DNA from 2 places in the Pseudomonas azerbaijanorientalis genome. Region 2 is predicted to be linked to the other one. Evidence: riboswitches for the same ligand, from Rfam matches in the RefSeq annotation. Region 2 holds a riboswitch; the other holds the start of a gene.
What was found. A riboswitch is a leader RNA that binds a small molecule or an ion and turns the genes downstream of it on or off. The one in region 2 is predicted to bind cobalamin.
Positions count from the first base shown of each region.

Region 1: linked by a shared signal. The riboswitch ahead of KSS91_RS12900 (CbtB domain-containing protein) and the one ahead of cobO (cob(I)yrinic acid a,c-diamide adenosyltransferase) in region 2 are both predicted to bind cobalamin.

Region 1 is NZ_CP077078.1:2,897,893-2,906,596, reverse strand. Features, by position in the region: gene cobW (cobalamin biosynthesis protein CobW) at 1-971, opposite strand, end outside; cobalamin riboswitch at 1,074-1,286, opposite strand; cobalamin riboswitch at 1,482-1,707, shown strand; gene KSS91_RS12900 (CbtB domain-containing protein) at 1,830-2,021, shown strand; gene KSS91_RS12895 (CbtA family protein) at 2,033-2,740, shown strand; gene KSS91_RS12890 (cobalamin biosynthesis protein) at 2,737-3,150, shown strand; gene cobM (precorrin-4 C(11)-methyltransferase) at 3,235-3,981, shown strand; gene nfuA (Fe-S biogenesis protein NfuA) at 4,123-4,707, opposite strand; gene KSS91_RS12875 (fatty acid cis/trans isomerase) at 4,927-7,224, opposite strand; gene metH (methionine synthase) at 7,381-8,704, shown strand, end outside.
Region 2 is NZ_CP077078.1:4,592,065-4,600,768, reverse strand. Features, by position in the region: gene KSS91_RS20465 (PQQ-dependent sugar dehydrogenase) at 1-1,236, opposite strand, end outside; gene KSS91_RS20460 (hypothetical protein) at 1,303-1,887, opposite strand; cobalamin riboswitch at 2,041-2,273, shown strand; gene cobO (cob(I)yrinic acid a,c-diamide adenosyltransferase) at 2,356-2,967, shown strand; gene KSS91_RS20450 (cobyrinic acid a,c-diamide synthase CobB) at 2,964-4,364, shown strand; gene bluB (5,6-dimethylbenzimidazole synthase) at 4,361-5,011, shown strand; gene cbiB (adenosylcobinamide-phosphate synthase CbiB) at 5,008-5,916, shown strand; gene cobD (threonine-phosphate decarboxylase CobD) at 5,909-6,901, shown strand; gene KSS91_RS20430 (cobyric acid synthase) at 6,898-8,349, shown strand; gene cobU (bifunctional adenosylcobinamide kinase/adenosylcobinamide-phosphate guanylyltransferase) at 8,499-8,704, shown strand, end outside.

The DNA.
Region 1 (8,704 bases), 1.7 Mb from region 2:
CACTGGCGGTCGAAGTGCTTGTCGAAACGCGTGCCCACGCCCTGGATCAGCAGGCGCATCGGTTTGTTCGCAACGGCGGCGAAACCTTTGATGCGCAGGATGCCGTGCTGGACCACCAACTGGGTCAGCGCGTCCATCAGCAGGCTTTCGTCGGCTTGCGGCAGTTCGATGGAGATCGAATCGAAGGCGTCGTGATCGTGGTCGTCATGATCATCGTCGCCATCGTGATGATGGTCGTGGTGACTGTGGCGGCTGTCGATGTGTTCTTCGGAGCCGGCACCCAGGCCAATCAGCACGTCCAGCGGCAGGCGACCGCTGCTGGCTTCGATGATTTTCACCGCTGGCGGCAATTCTTCGGCCACTTCCAGACGCACGCGGGCCAGGTCGGCCGGATTGATCAGGTCGGATTTGTTGAGAATCACCAGGTCGGCGCTGGCCAGTTGGTCGGCAAACAGCTCGTGCAATGGCGATTCGTGGTCCAGGTTCGGGTCGAGTTTGCGCTGGGCATCGACCTGGTCCGGGAAGGCGGCGAAGGTGCCGGCGGCCACGGCCGGGCTGTCGACCACGGTGATCACCGCGTCAACGGTGCAGGCACTGCGGATTTCCGGCCACTGGAAAGCCTGGACCAGCGGTTTTGGCAGGGCCAGGCCCGACGTTTCGATGAGGATGTGGTCGAGATCGCCGCGACGAGCCACCAGTTCACGCATCACCGGGAAAAATTCTTCCTGGACGGTGCAGCACAGGCAGCCGTTGGCCAGTTCATACACACGGCCGTTGGCTTCTTCTTCGGTGCAACCGATGGAGCACTGCTTGAGGATCTCGCCGTCGATGCCCAGCTCGCCAAATTCGTTGACGATCACAGCGATGCGGCGCCCCTGGGCGTTGTCGAGCATGTGCCGCAGCAGCGTGGTTTTACCCGAGCCAAGAAAGCCTGTGACGATGGTGACGGGAAGTTTGGCCAGTGTTTTCATCGGATGCCCTATGGCTAGGTGGCGGGCATACGGGACGACGACCGGCAACGCAGATGTGCGTGCCTGAAGAGTTCGCCACCGGATCACCCCGCCCGGTTGAAAGTGAGAATCTGTGTCGAGGCAGGTCTCCTGGCTGACGGTGTGCCGGCCTTGAGCCTGGCATTCGCTGCGCCTTCCCGCCGGCCTCATGGATTGGGCCTGCAGTGGCGTGGCAACGAACATCACCGTTCACAGTTGCGGGGGCAGCCGCGGCATTGACCGCGTTCCCTTCTTAGCTTCGACAAACGCCGAAGAACCTCGAAAGCGCAAGGCTACGCATGGTATTGGGGCGGGTCAATGTTCACGTGACTTCTGCGGTGTGCCCTTCGCGAGCAAGCCCGCTCCCACATTTGATTGGGTTCTTTCAGAGGAAAAGGGTCAAGTGTGGGAGCGGGCTTGCTCGCGAAGAAAGCGACTCGGTTTCCAGTTGAGAACCCTTGCCAATTGACGCCCAACCCTCGCCCATGCTCTCCTACGCATCTTGTTACGGGTGCCCTTCACAGGGTGAAACGGGAAACCGGTGAATCATGTGCTTTACTCTAAAGCCATGTCAGTCCGGTGCTGCCCCCGCAACGGTAAGCGAGCGAAGCATCAGATCCACTGTGCCACTACGGCATGGGAAGGTGATGCTTGCAGGATCAGGCCCAAGCCTTTGCCCCTCGTGAGCCCGGAGACCGGCCCGCAACATAAAGTGACCATAACGATCACTGAAACAACAAACCCGCGGTGGGCGGGCGCTGTTTGAAACCCTGCGCGCCTGGTCGTGCAGGTTTTTGCATGCGCTCTTGATTCCCCGCTGACAGACCAGAGGGAAACGCCATGTCGATCATCAGCAGCACCGGCCACACTACAGCCAGCACCACTTCTACCCTGACTCAACGTCTGACCGCCGCCGTCTGCGCGTCGATCCTGGGCGCAAGCCTTGTGTATTTCGCCGGTTTCTCGCACATCGAAGCGGTGCACAATGCTGCCCACGATACCCGTCACAGCTCCGCGTTCCCGTGCCATTGAGACCTGCTGACATGATCAAGCGTATTGCGCAAACCGCAGGTTTCACCGGGTTGCTCGCCGCCCTGTTGCTGACCCTGCTGCAAAGTTTCTGGGTCGCCCCCCTGATCCTGCAGGCCGAAACCTACGAAAAAGCTGAACCGGCGGCCGTTGAAATGCATGAACACGCCGATGGCGCGATGGCTGCCCACACCCACGACGCCGAAGCCTGGGAGCCGGAAGACGGCTGGCAGCGCGTGCTGTCGACCACTGGCGGCAATCTGGTGGTGGCCGTCGGTTTCGCCCTGATGCTGGCCGGCCTGTACACCTTGCGTGCGCCGACCAAAACGTCCCAGGGCCTGCTCTGGGGCCTGGCCGGCTATGCGACCTTCGTGCTCGCGCCGACCCTCGGCCTGCCACCTGAACTGCCAGGCACGGCCGCCGCCGATCTGGCACAACGGCAACTGTGGTGGATCGGTACCGCCGCCTCTACCGCCGTCGGTATCGCACTGATCGTATTCAGCCGTCACTGGCTGATGAAAGTCCTCGGCGCGGCAATCCTTGCCGTTCCCCATGTGATTGGCGCACCGCAACCGCAAGTGCATTCGATGCTCGCTCCGGAGGCACTGGAAACCCAATTCAAAATCGCTTCGCAACTGACCAACGTGGCGTTCTGGCTGGCCCTGGGCCTGATCAGCGCCTGGTTGTTCCGTCGCAAAAGCGATGGCCAATACCACGCATGACTGACGTCAGCACTGCGCCGACCCTGGTGGTCGGCCTGGGCTGTCAAAAGGGCTGCCCCGTCAGCACCTTGCTGGCGCTGCTCGACCAGGCACTGGAGGCGCACCAGATTGCGCGCCATGAAATCAAGGCCCTGGCCAGCATCGATTCGAAGCGCGACGAACCTGCACTGATCGAACTGGCCCAGCAGCTTGGCCTGGAATTGATGTACTTCAGCAGCGAGCAACTGGCCCCCTATGAGCCGCAACTCAGCCATCAATCGCAAATAGCGTTTGAACGCACCGGTTGCTACGGCGTGGCGGAAAGCGCCGCACTGGCCCTGGCCGAACAACTGGCACAGGCCCCGGCAAAACTGCTGATTCCCCGACAGAAATATGCCCAGGCAACCCTGGCATTGGCCGGCGCGGCATAAAATCCCCGATAATCCCCGTCTCGATCATGAACATTCTTCATCTGAAGCCCTGTTCAGCCCCTTTTTTCCCTACAGGAACCGACGATGACCGTCTACTTCATTGGCGCAGGTCCCGGCGACCCCGAACTGATTACCGTCAAGGGCCAGCGGCTGATTCGCAGTTGCCCGGTGATCATTTATGCCGGCTCGCTGGTGCCAGCCGCGGTACTGGAAGGTCATTGTGCCGAGCAGGTAGTCAACAGCGCCGAACTGCACCTCGAACAGATCATCGACCTGTTCAAGGCCGCCCACGCCAAAGGCCAGGACGTGGCCCGGGTACACTCCGGCGATCCGAGCCTGTATGGCGCCATTGGCGAACAGATTCGCTATCTGCGTGAGCTGGGCATTGCGTTCGAAATCGTCCCGGGCGTGACGGCCACCGCCGCTTGCGCAGCGCTTCTGGGTGCTGAACTGACGCTACCGGACGTTTCACAAAGCGTGATCCTGACTCGCTACGCCGACAAAACCGCCATGCCACCCGGAGAGGAATTCGCCAGCCTGGCGCAGCACGGCGCGACCATGGCGATTCATTTGGGGGTCAATCACCTGCCGAAGATCGTTGAGGAACTGCTGCCGCATTACGGCGCCGATTGCCCGATTGCGGTGGTTCACCGCGCGAGCTGGCCGGATCAGGACTGGGTGACGGGAACGCTTGAGGACATTGCCGGGAAGGTTGCCGCCAAAGGGTTTCGGCGCACGGCTTTGATACTGGTGGGACGGGTGCTGGGCAGTGATCATTTCAGCGAATCGTCGCTGTATCGCGCGGGGCATGCGCATCTCTATCGCCCATAAGGCCCCTTCGCGAGCAGGCTCGCTCCCACATTGGAATATGGTCAACTGTGGGAGCGAGCCTGCTCGCGAAGGCTTCAGCGAATTTAACTCATAAAAAACGGCGCTCACGGGGCGCCGTTTTTTTATTTCGCAGCGAACACCTTAGTAGTAGGCGTTTTCTTTCTGCGTGTGGTCGGTCACGTCGCGAACGCCCTTGAGCTCGGGAATACGCTCAAGCAGGGTACGCTCGATGCCTTCCTTGAGCGTCACGTCGGCCTGGCCGCAGCCTTGGCAACCACCGCCAAACTGCAGGACGGCGATGCCGTCTTCGACCACGTCGATCAGGCTGACCTGACCGCCGTGGCTGGCCAACCCAGGGTTGATCTCGGTTTGCAGGTAGTAGTTGATGCGCTCGTTGACCGGGCTGTCGGCATTGACCATCGGTACTTTGGCGTTTGGCGCCTTGATGGTCAGCTGGCCGCCCATGCGGTCGGTGGCGTAGTCGACAACGGCATCGTCCAGGAAGGCTTCGCTGAAGTGGTCGATGTAGGCGGTGAAGCTTTTCAGCCCCAGCGCGGTGTCTTCGGGCTTTTCTTCGCCCGGCTTGCAGTAGGCAATGCAGGTTTCGGCGTACTGGGTGCCAGGCTGGGTGATGAAGACGCGGATGCCGATGCCCGGGGTGTTCTGCTTGGAGAGCAGATCAGCCAGATAATCGTGGGCGGCGTCGGTAATGGTAATAGCGGTCATGGAAACTCCTCGCAGGCTTGGGCGCAGTTTACGCCAATCGGCGCGCCGGACAAAGTCCCAGTATTTTTGTCAGGAAAGAATTGTGGGAGCGGGCTTGTGTGGCGAGGGGGCTTGCCCCCGTTGGGTCGCGAAGCGGCCCCAGAAAATGGGACTGCTGCGCAGTCCAACGGGGGCAAGCCCCCTCGCCACAAGCCCCCCCCACAGGGGATCAGCGGTGTTTCAGAGGTTCTCGAAGCGGTTCATGTCCAGCACGCCCTCTTCCACCGGATCGGTCTCCTGGATGTAGCGGCTCAGGTCATGGAAATACAGCCAGAATTGCGGATGACTGCGGCGTATTCCCCAACGTTCGACGATTTTCTCAAAGCTGTCGCTATCCTTGGCGTTCTCCATCGCATCCACAAACGCCGGCACTTGCCCGGCCGGAATGTTGAACATGAAGTTCGGGTAGCTGCTGAGCACACCCGGGAAAATCGTAAGGGTATCGAGCCCCGGCTGATAGCGCAGCGATTCGCCAAGCAGGAACGCCACGTTGCTGTGGGCCCGGTTGCGCAGCAGGCTGTAAACCTCTCGCTTGCCGCTGCCGGTTTCGATTCGCAGCATGGTCGCTTCCGGCAGTTGATCAATCACTCTCAACCCCGCCGCCGGACGCGAGGTCAGGCGGCTCAACACCTGCTCGGCATTTTGCAGATCCGGATCAATGTTCGGCCGCGAGCAGTAGGCGCCGTCGCAGCGGTTGATCGGGTCGGGCCTGGCATTGAGGTCGCCATATCGGGTCAGCAATTGCCGGGCGAAATCGCGCTTGGGATCCTGCGGATCAAGCTTCAGCGCGGTCGGTTTGTCATCGTCGATGGACTCGTAGTCCAGCCACATCTTGAATTTTCCACTGTTCTGATACCAGTCGTCGAGGTAACCCTCCCGCGAATCGGCGGGCATCAGACGCAGGAAATTCTGCTCGGCTCCGTTACGGATCAGGTCGAAATACAAGCGCGTCTGGGCCTGATGGGACACGTTGCCGAACACATCGAAATTGACTGCCAGTTGGTAGTAGGTGCGCTCCAGCAGCGGATAGTCGAACAGCCACATCGTCTGCGGCACTTCGCCGATCAGGCCTTTGGTCACTGAGGCGCTGTCGAAATGGCGAAAGATGCTCAGCAGTGCGTTGTCGTTGCCGGCCCACAGGGTCGACCAACTCGGCGCGGGCAAGTCTGCGTAACTATCGCGGCGCAGGGCCTCGTATTCGTTGCGTTTGTCGCGGTAGTCATGCCACAGGGTCAGGACGCTGCCGACATCATCATTCTGCCCCGGCATCGCCAGCAGGGGCGTGGCTTGCCCGCGATAGTTCGGGTCGGTGATGTAGAGGTCGTGTTCAGGTGCCTGGAACAGCGCCCAGAAGTTATCGCGAATCACGTCCGTGGCGATCTGCCCACGACAGACTGGCCCACGGATAAAGGTGCGCACGAAGTACTCGGCGTTATCGAGCATGAACTGGTAGCGCGCCTGGGCCGGAATCGCTTCGAAGGTGGTAAAGGGGTTGGCCCGGCTCTTCGGCCCGTAGCCCGGCAATGCATTGGCCTCCCAGTTGCCGCTGTAGAACAGGGATTTGACACGCGCCAGCTTCGCCGCACTCAGGGGATAGGAGATATGGGTCTTGTGCACGATCACGCCCTGCACCGGCCACAAGCGGTAGTAAAACTCCGAGCCTGGATCATCGTTGGGACGCCGGGTATTGATCAGGTCAATCGGCTGGCCGGTCGGCGTGCGCGAACGCACCCACTGGAAGAAATGCCCGGGCTCACCCTCCTTGAAGTAAAGATGGGCGAGGAACCAGTGCTCATACAGCCAGCGCCCCACCAGGCTTTGCCGGGCGCCCGGCGAATTGAGCAGGTTTTCCCACTGGATTACTTGCAGCGCTTCTTGCGCACTCGGGGCCAGGGCCTGCTGATCGATAGGTGCGCCTGCGGCCAGCCAGCGTTGCAGCGTCTGGTACTGCTGGTCGGTCAGCCCGGTCACCGCCAGCGGCATGCCTTCTTTCGGGTGCGAAGCGGCGTAGCCATCGAACTGCGCGGGCATGGAACACATGTTCTCCCGGTTCAGACCCAGGACGATGTCTTGCGGCAGCCTGGCGTTAGGTTGCAAGGGGGTGTTGTGGCCCAGTTCCAGCATCCGTGCCATCAATGAGGCCTGGCTGCCCTGGGCATCAAGCACCGAAAAGAAGCCCTTTTGCTGCCAGGCGGCTTTGCCGGAGGCGTCCAGAAACAGCCGCGTCGGCGCCACCGCTTTAGTACGGTCACCGTCGTAAACCGGGACTTTCGTCGCGCCGCGTGCCGCGCCTTCGCCGCTGCCCAGGTTGAGCTGACAGGCGGCGTCGTTGCAAGCGTGGCAGGCCACGCACTTTTCAGTGAAGATCGGTTGAATGTCTCGACTGTAGGAAATGGCAGAGGAGTTCGCCGGACTTTGCGCCGCAGCGCCCCAGCTTAAAAGCATCAACACACTGCTGATGACGAAGCGATAAGACATGTCCCTGGTCCCGGATCCTGAAAAAACGCCGCGATTCTACCGGTCTGCCATGCCTGCCAACATGAACGATATTCATGCAAAACCGAGTCATGCTCTAAAAGCGCACAGGTTTGCTATCATCCCGGCCCTTCGTCATGGTCTTACCGAGTAGTCCAAATGTCCGATCGCAGCGTTCGCCTTCAAGCTCTCAAGCACGCCCTCAAAGAGCGCATCCTGATTCTCGATGGCGGTATGGGCACGATGATCCAGAGCTACAAGCTCGAAGAGCAGGATTACCGTGGCAAACGCTTCGCTGACTGGCCGAGCGATGTCAAAGGCAACAACGACCTGTTGGTACTGACTCGTCCGGACGTGATTGGCGGCATCGAAAAAGCCTACCTCGACGCTGGCGCCGACATTCTGGAAACCAATACCTTCAACGCCACCCAGATCTCCCTGGCCGACTACGGCATGCAAGGTCTGGCGTATGAATTAAACGTAGAAGGCGCTCGCCTGGCACGCAAGGTCGCCGACGCCAAGACCCTGGAAACCCCGGACAAACCGCGCTTCGTCGCCGGCGTGCTCGGTCCTACCAGTCGCACCTGCTCGTTGTCCCCGGACGTGAACAACCCCGGCTACCGCAACGTGACCTTCGATGAACTGGTGGAAAACTACACCGAATCCACCAAAGGCCTGATCGAGGGCGGCGCCGACCTGATCCTGATCGAAACCATCTTCGACACCCTCAACGCCAAGGCCGCGATCTTCGCCGTACAGGGCGTGTTCGAAGAGCTGGGCGTCGAACTGCCGATCATGATTTCCGGCACCATCACCGACGCTTCGGGCCGCACCCTGTCGGGCCAGACCACCGAAGCCTTCTGGAACTCCGTGGCCCACGCCAAGCCGATTTCCGTTGGCCTGAACTGCGCCCTCGGCGCCAGCGAGTTGCGCCCGTACCTCGAAGAGCTGTCGAACAAGGCAGGCACCCACGTGTCGGCGCACCCGAACGCCGGCCTGCCGAACGAATTCGGCGAGTACGACGAACTGCCGTCGCAAACCGCCAAGGTCATCGAAGAGTTCGCTCAAAGCGGCTTCCTCAACATTGTCGGCGGCTGCTGCGGCACCACGCCGGGCCACATCGAAGCCATCGCCAAGGCCGTGGCCGGCTATGCGCCGCGCCAGATCCCGGACATTCCCAAGGCTTGCCGCCTCTCGGGCCTGGAACCCTTCACCATCGATCGCAGCTCGCTGTTCGTCAACGTCGGCGAGCGCACCAACATCACAGGTTCCGCCAAGTTCGCCCGGCTGATCCGCGAGGACAACTACACCGAAGCCCTGGAAGTCGCCCTGCAGCAGGTCGAGGCTGGTGCCCAGGTGATCGACATCAACATGGACGAAGGGATGCTCGATTCGAAGAAGGCCATGGTGACCTTCCTCAATCTGATTGCCGGCGAACCGGACATCTCCCGCGTACCGATCATGATCGACTCCTCGAAGTGGG
Region 2 (8,704 bases):
CACGCCCACCGGGCGGCCCATGGCTTCTTCCTTTTCGTTGAGAAAACCGCTGAGCACTTCAATCGGTTGTCCCGCAGGTTTGCCTGCGCTGAACGGCACGAAAATCACTTTGTAGCCACTGTGGGGGTTACGGTTCCAGGAGCCGTGCTGGCCGATGAAGGCCCCTTGGGTGAACGGCGGCGGCAGCTTGCTGTTTTCAGCGAAGGTCAGGCCCAGTGATGCCGTGTGCGGGCCGACGGCATAGTCCGGAGCGATGGCCTTGGCCACCAGGCCGGGGTTTTGCGGCTCGACGCGGCTATCGACATGCTGGCCGTAATAGCTGTAAGGCCAGCCATAGAATGCGCCGTCCTTGACCGAGGTGATGTAGTCCGGGACCAGGTCGCTGCCAATTTCATCCCGCTCGTTGACCGCAGTCCACAGCGCGCCACTGTGCGGTTCCCAGGCCATGCCGTTGGGGTTGCGCAGGCCGGAGGCGAAGATCCGCTGCTGGCTGGTGGCACGATCCACTTCCCAGATCGCTGCGCGACCTTCTTCCTTGTCCATGCCGTTTTCCGCGACGTTGCTGTTGGAGCCCACGGTGACGTAGAGCTTGCGGCCGTCCTTGCTGGCGATGACGTTTTTGGTCCAGTGATGGTTCAGCGGGCCACCCGGCAGGTCGACCACTTTGACCGGTGGCGATTTGATCTGCGTATCGCCACTTTCATAGTGAAAGCGCAGCAGGCGATCAGTGTCGGCCACATACAGGTCCTTGCCGACCAGGGTTATGCCGAAGGGCGAGTTGAGGTTTTGCAGAAACACCGTGCGGGTTTCCGCGACGCCATCGTGGTCCTTGTCGCGCAGCAAGGTGATGCGGTTCGCGCTGGGCACCCTGGCCCCGGCGCGTCCCATGACTTGCTTCATGACCCAGCCGCGAATGCCTTTGCCGTCTTCGGGTTTGGGTGGCGCGTTGGTTTCCGCCACCAGTACGTCGCCGTTGGGCAGTACATAAAGCCAGCGGGGGTGATCGAGGTTTTCGGCAAAAGCGGCCACTTGAGTGCCCGCGGCGGCGACGGGTTTCGCGCCCTGTGGCCAGCCGATGGCCGGGGCGATGTTCACAGTCGGGATCAGGGTTTTGTTGGGGGGCGGCAGTTGGGGTGAAGGGCCGGTGCCGTCGGAGACTTGCAGGCCGGCGGTCTCACTACAACCGGCGAGCCCTCCGCAGATCGCGATAACGAGAACGAGCGGGGGCGTGCGCATACGGGTGTTCCCTATGAATGCCTTGTTCTAATCATAGAGACGCGTTGTCGTCCAATGGTTCAACCCCTAGCCACGTGCTTCCTTGAACAGCACCGCAATGCCAGGGTGATAGTTGCCGGCTTCATTGCGCAACTTGCGGTAGGCATACGGGAAATACCAGGCGACCGCGCAGGTGTGTTCCTTTTGCAGGTCGTCGACCATGTCCTGGAGTTCTTCCGGTGTCGCGCCTTGCTGGGCTTTTTGCGGGGCGACGAACAGGCAGCCGAGTTTCAGGTCGCTGGCGTGGCTCAGGCGCTTTGCATCGCTGGCGATGTCGAGCAGGGCCTGCGTCAGATTGAGGCTGTTGACCCGTGGCCAGCGCTGGCTGGTCTGGATGTAGGCGCGGGTTTCGGGCGAGGCGAGGAACAGGTCGGCGCGGCTGTTGCGTTCGCCTTCTTCGGTCTGCTTGCGGGTAGGCGTCTGTTGCAGTGTGACCATCTCGGCCATCCAGGCGGCGGCAGACAACAGTCCGAGATTGGCTTTTTCGTCGTGCCAGTAGGGTGTGTCGCCATCACCGCGGATGGCGTTGTAGCGGTCGATGCATTCGAACCAGCGCTCGAGCACAGGGCGCAGGAATTCCAGCTTTGGATTGCTGATGATCATGCCTTGCATGGGCTCACCCTTGTTATTGTGTTGTGAGGTTGTGGCTCTTTGATATCACTGCTGAGAGCGAGGCACAAGATTGACGTCAGTTTTTTGATTGACGACAGTTATTCGGCAGTTGGCCTCCCGGCTTTAATTGACGCTCCACCCCCAACCCTCTAACCTTCGCGGCTTGTTTCAGGTGCTCTGTGACTTGGGTCGACAGAGTGAAACAGGGAAGCCGGTGAGCGAGTTCTTCTGTTGGTCGAGGAACCGTAATTCCGGCGCTGCCCCCGCAACGGTAAATGAGTGAAAACTGTGTCTGATGCCACTGTGTCGATTCGATGCGGGAAGGCGCACAGTCTGGCTTTGCGCCACTCATGAGCCCGGAGACCGGCCTGATTCATCCAGCGGCATCACGGTGGGCGATGCCAGGCTTGTTGCCTTCTATTGCTGTGCCTGCCCGCCGTTATTCCTGCCTCAACGGAGAGCTCCCCCATGACTGATACCCCCGATCGTGACGAACGCCACCTGGCGCGCATGCAGCGCAAAAAAGCCGTGATCGACGAGCGCATCGCCAATTCCCCGAACGAGTGTGGTCTGTTGCTGGTGCTGACCGGCAACGGTAAAGGCAAGAGCAGTTCGGCCTTCGGCATGCTCGCCCGCGCCATGGGGCACGGCATGCAATGCGGTGTGGTCCAGTTCATCAAGGGCCGCAACAGTACCGGCGAAGAGTTGTTTTTCCGGCGCTTTCCCGAGCAGGTGCGTTTTCATGTGATGGGCGAAGGGTTTACCTGGGAAACCCAGGACCGTCAGCGCGACATCGCTGCCGCCGAAGCGGCGTGGGCGGTGTCCCGGGAACTGCTGCGCGATCCGTCCATCGGCCTGGTGGTGCTGGATGAGCTGAACATCGCCCTCAAGCACGGCTACCTCGATCTCGATCAGGTACTCAGCGACTTGCAGGCCCGGCCGCCGATGCAACACGTGGTGGTCACCGGGCGTGCCGCCAAGCCGGAAATGATCGAGATGGCCGACACGGTCACCGAAATGGGCATGATCAAACACGCCTTTCAGGCTGGGATCAAAGCGCAGAAAGGCGTCGAGCTGTGAGCCAGCCTCGTCATTGCCCGGCGGTTCTGATTGCCGCGCCGGCCTCCGGCCAGGGCAAGACCACCGTTACTGCGGCGCTGGCCCGCTTGCATCGCAATCAGGGGCGCAAAGTTCGCGTGTTCAAGTGCGGCCCCGACTTTCTCGATCCGATGATCCTCGAACGCGCCAGCGGTGCGCCGGTGTATCAACTGGACATGTGGATGGTCGGCGAGCAGGAGAGTCGCCGGTTGCTGTGGGAAGCCGCCGCTGACGCCGACCTGATCCTGATCGAAGGCGTCATGGGGCTGTTCGACGGTACGCCGTCGAGCGCCGATCTGGCACGGCATTTCGGTGTGCCAGTACTGGGTGTGATCGACGGTACCGCCATGGCCCAGACCTTCGGCGCACTGGCCCTGGGGCTGGCGCGTTATCAGCCGGACTTGCCGTTCGCCGGCGTGCTGGCCAACCGCGTCGGCACGCTGCGCCACGCGCAACTGCTCGAAGGCAGCCTGACTGAAGGCTTGCGCTGGTACGGCGCGCTGTCCCGGGAAACCGGGATTGAACTGCCGAGCCGACACCTGGGGCTGGTTCAAGCCAGTGAACTGAATGATCTCGACCTGCGCCTCGATGCGGCAGCCGATGCCCTGGCCAACAGTTGCGAGGTCGCGCTGCCACCGGCAGTCGAGTTCGCCGCCCCCGATGTCATCGTCGCCGAACCGCTGCTGGCCGGTGTGCGCATTGCGGTGGCCCGTGATGAAGCCTTTGCGTTCACCTACGGTGCGAGCCTGGATTTGCTGCGGGCGATGGGCGCCGAGCTGTCGTTTTTCTCGCCGATCCGCGACCGTGCGTTGCCGCAGGCGGACAGCCTGTATCTGCCGGGTGGTTACCCGGAACTGCACCATGTTGCGCTGGCACAAAATACCGCGATGCTCGACGCGATCCGCGCGCACCACGCCGCTGGCAAACCCTTGCTCGCCGAGTGTGGTGGCATGCTGTATCTGCTCGACTCCCTGACCGATGTCGAGGGCACTCGTGCCGAACTGGTTGGTTTGCTGACCGGTGATGCGGTCATGCAAAAGCGTCTGGCAGCGTTGGCGTTGCAAGCGGTGGAGTTGCCGGAAGGTTCGCTGCGCGGGCACACCTATCACCATTCACTGACCAGCACTGAATTGGCGCCGATTGCCCGGGGCGTGAGCCCTAACGGCGGGCGCGGTGCGGAAGCGGTTTATCGCGAGGGGCGGATGACTGCCTCTTATGTGCACTTTTATTTTCCGTCGAACCCCTCGGCGATTGCTGCGCTGTTTGCGCCGGACCTTGAAGCCGCCTTCGCGAGCAAGCCCGCTCCCACAGAGGAATGCATTTCTTCAGGCAGCTCACTTCTAAATGTGGGAGCGAGCCTGCTCGCGAAGAGGCCATGACAGACAACGCATTCACCGAAGCCGAACGCGCAGCGGTCTATCGCGCCATCGGCGAGCGCCGCGACATGCGCCACTTTAGTGGCGGCACGGTCGAGCCCGAGTTGCTCCAGCGCCTGCTCGAGGCTGCGCATCAGGCACCCAGCGTCGGCCTGATGCAGCCCTGGCGCTTCATCCGCATCAGTGATCGCGCCTTGCGCGGGCAAATCCAGGGGCTCGTGGAGGAGGAGCGCGTGCGCACCGCCGAAGCCCTCGGCGAGCGCAGCGACGAGTTCATGAAGCTCAAGGTGGAAGGCATCAACGATTGCGCCGAGGTACTGGTCGCCGCACTGATGGACAACCGCGAACAGCATATCTTCGGCCGTCGCACCTTGCCGGAAATGGACATGGCCTCGCTGTCCTGTGCCATCCAGAACCTGTGGCTCGCGTCCCGCGCCGAAGGGCTGGGGATGGGCTGGGTGTCGCTGTTCGAACCCCAGGCACTGGCGGACCTGCTGAGGCTGCCGCCGGGAGCCAAACCGCTGGCGGTGCTGTGCCTGGGGCCGGTAAAGGCGTTCTACCCGGCGCCGATGCTGGTGCTCGAAGGCTGGGCGCAGGCGCGTGCGCTGCATGAATTGCTGTATGAAAATTATTGGGGAGTGAGTCCATGAGTGTGGCGTTGTTGAGTGTCGCCGCGGTTGCGCTGGATGCGCTGCTGGGTGAACCCAAACGCTGGCATCCGCTGGTGGCGTTCGGCCGTTTTGCCGATCGCATCGAGCAACGTTTCAACGGTGGCGGTCGCGGCTGGCGCAGCCATGGCGTCACCGCGTGGGTGATCGCCGTGCTGCCACTGGTGCTGCTGGTCACGGCATTCTCCTGGGCGCCTTACGTTGGCTGGATCGTCGAGATTCTCGCGCTCTATTGCGCCCTCGGCATGCGCAGCCTCGGTGAACACGTCACGCCGGTAGCCAAGGCCTTGCGCGGCGATGATCTGGATGAAGCACGCAAACGTGTGAGTTATCTGGTCAGCCGTAAAACCAGTGACCTGGATAAAACCGAAGTCGCCCGTGCCGCCACCGAGTCGGTGCTGGAAAACGGTAGCGACGCGGTGTTCGCCGCGTTGTTCTGGTTTGTCGTGGCCGGTGCGCCGGGCGTGGTGCTCTATCGCCTGAGCAATACGCTGGATGCGATGTGGGGCTATCGCAATGAGCGCTTCGAACGGTTCGGCTGGGCGGCGGCGAAGATCGACGACGTGCTCAATTACATTCCTGCGCGTCTGGTGGCACTGACTTACGCGCTGCTGGGCAAAACCCGGCTGGCGTTCAAATGCTGGCGCACCCAGGGCCCGACCTGGGACAGTCCGAACGCCGGCCCGGTAATGGCGGCAGGGGCAGGGGCCCTTGGCGTTGAATTGGGCGGCGCGGCGATTTATCACGGTGAACTGCACCAGCGTCCGCAACTGGGCGAAGGCGTGCCGGCGGACGCCGACTCCATTGACCAAGGCTGGCAACTGGTCCAGCGCGGGGTATGGTTATGGCTGCTGATTCTCTGCCTGGGGGCTGAATTTTATGCTTGAGCACGGTGGCCGATTGCGCAAGGCGGCGCTCGAATACGGCATAGATGAAGCCGACTGGCTGGACCTGTCGACAGGCCTTGCACCCTGGCCGTTCCCGGTGCCGGATATTCCGCTGCGGGCCTGGGCTCGTTTGCCGGAGGCGGACGATGGTCTGGAACAGGCCGCCTGTGATTACTACGGCACCTTGCAGGCATTACCGGTGGCCGGTTCGCAAATGGCGATCCAGCTGCTGCCGCGATTGCGGCGGGCAGGCAAGGTGGGTGTGTTGTCGCCGTGCTACGCCGAGCACGCCGAAGCCTGGCGTCGCAACGGCTACATCGTGCGCGAAGTGCTGGAGCAGGAAGTCGACTTCTTTATCGACAGTTTCGACGTGCTGGTGGTGGTCAATCCGAATAATCCCACGGGCCTGAGCCTCCCCCCCAGTCGCCTGCTCGACTGGCACACGCGACTGGCCCAGCGCGGTGGCTGGCTGGTGGTGGACGAAGCGTTCATGGATAACACGCCACAACTGAGCCTGGCGCCGTTTGCCCATCAGGTCGGGCTGATCGTCTTGCGCTCATTCGGCAAGTTTTTCGGCCTGGCCGGTGTGCGCCTGGGGTTTGTGCTGGCCGAGCGCAAGTTGCTCAAGTTGCTGGCAGAACAAGTGGGGCCCTGGGCCGTGAGCGGGGCAACCCGGGTAGTGGGGCAGGCCTGTCTGCGCGATACGCAGGGGCAAACGCGGCAACGGCTGCGCACCGAAGAGGCCAGCGAGCGCCTGGCGTCGTTGCTGCAGCAACACGGCTTCGAGCCCCAGGGCGGCTGTGCGCTGTTCCAGTGGCTGATCACCGAGCGCGCCGAAGCACTGCATGAATTCATGGCCCGGCGCGGTATTCTCCTGCGGTTGTTCACGCACAACAGCAGCCTGCGATTCGGCCTGCCCGGTGACGAAGCCGCCTGGGTGCGACTGGCGCAAGCCTTCGAAGATTTCGCCAAGGAAAACCAATGACCACGCTGATGGTGCAGGGCACCACGTCGGATGCCGGGAAAAGCACGCTGGTGACTGCGTTGTGCCGTTGGGCCACGCGTCAGGGCGTCAAGGTGGTGCCGTTCAAGCCGCAGAACATGGCACTCAACAGTGCGGTGACCGCCGACGGCGGCGAGATTGGCCGTGCCCAGGCGGTTCAGGCCCAGGCCGCGCACCTCGCACCGCACACCGACATGAATCCGGTATTGCTCAAGCCCAACAGTGACACCGGTGCCCAGGTGATCATCCATGGCCGCGCCGTCACGACCATGAACGCCGTCGCCTATCACGACTACAAAAGCATCGCCATGCAAGCGGTGCTGGCCTCCCACGAGCGCTTGAGCGCGGCGTATCCGCTGGTGATGGTCGAAGGCGCAGGCTCGCCGGCGGAAATCAATTTGCGCGCCGGCGACATTGCCAACATGGGCTTCGCCGAAGCGGTGGATTGCCCGGTGTTGCTGATTGCCGATATCAATCGCGGCGGGGTTTTCGCCCATCTGGTGGGTACCCTCGAACTGCTGTCGCCGAGCGAACAGGCGCGGGTCAAAGGCTTCATCATCAATCGTTTTCGCGGTGACATCGCGTTGCTGCAACCCGGTCTCGACTGGCTTGAAGAACGCACCGGCAAACCGGTGATTGGCGTGCTGCCGTATGTGATGGACCTGCACCTGGAGGCCGAAGACGGCATCGATCAGCGCCAGACCGATAAAGCCGAACGGGTGCTGAAAGTCGTGGTGCCGGTGCTGCCGCGCATCAGCAATCACACCGATTTCGATCCGCTGCGCCTGCATCCGCAAGTGGACCTGCAATTCATCGGGCCCGGCCAGGCGGTTCCACCTGCCGACCTGATCATTCTTCCTGGTTCGAAAAGTGTCCGCAGCGACCTCGCGTACCTGCGGGCCAACGGCTGGGAAACCGCGATTGCCCGGCATCTGCGTTACGGCGGGAAACTGCTGGGGATCTGTGGCGGCCTGCAGATGCTCGGTGAGCAGGTGCATGACCCGCTGGGCCTCGAGGGCGCGCCGGGTTCCAGTGCCGGTTTGGGGCTGTTGGCGTTCCAGACCCGGCTCGAACAAGAGAAACAGCTGCGCAATGTGTGCGGTCGCCTGGCGCTGGAAGATGCGCCGGTATCAGGCTATGAAATCCATGCCGGCGTGACCACCGGACCGGCTCTGGAAAATGCCGCCGTGCATCTGGATGACGGCCGCTGCGACGGTGCGCAAAGTGCGGACGGGCAGGTTTTCGGCACCTACCTGCACGGGCTGTTCGAATCGCCGGCGGCGTGCAGTGCGCTGTTGCGCTGGGCCGGTTTGCAGGAGGTGCAGGACGTGGATTACCACGCGTTGCGCGAGCGCGATATCGAGCGGCTGGCGGATCTGGTGGAGAAGCATCTGGATACCGGGCTGTTGCGGCAGCTCTGTGGAATCTGAGGTGAAAGCTCTGGCCTCTTCGCGGGCAAGCCCGCTCCCACAGAGATTTGGGTTGATCGTGAAATTTGAGTACACCTCGTAATCCTGTGGGAGCGGGCTTGCCCGCGATGAGGCCAGTCGCCTCAGCGAAAATTTCAAGGAAAACAACCATGCTCCAACTGATCCTCGGCGGCGCCCGCTCCGGCAAGAGTCGTCTGGCTGAAAAACTCGCCATCGACAGCGCCCTGACCGTCACTTACATCGCCACCAGCCAGCCACTGGATGGCGAAATGAGCGAGCGGGTGGCTCATCACCGCGCCCGTCGTCCTGCCGAATGGGCACTGATTGAAGAACCCCTGGAACTGGCCCGGGTACT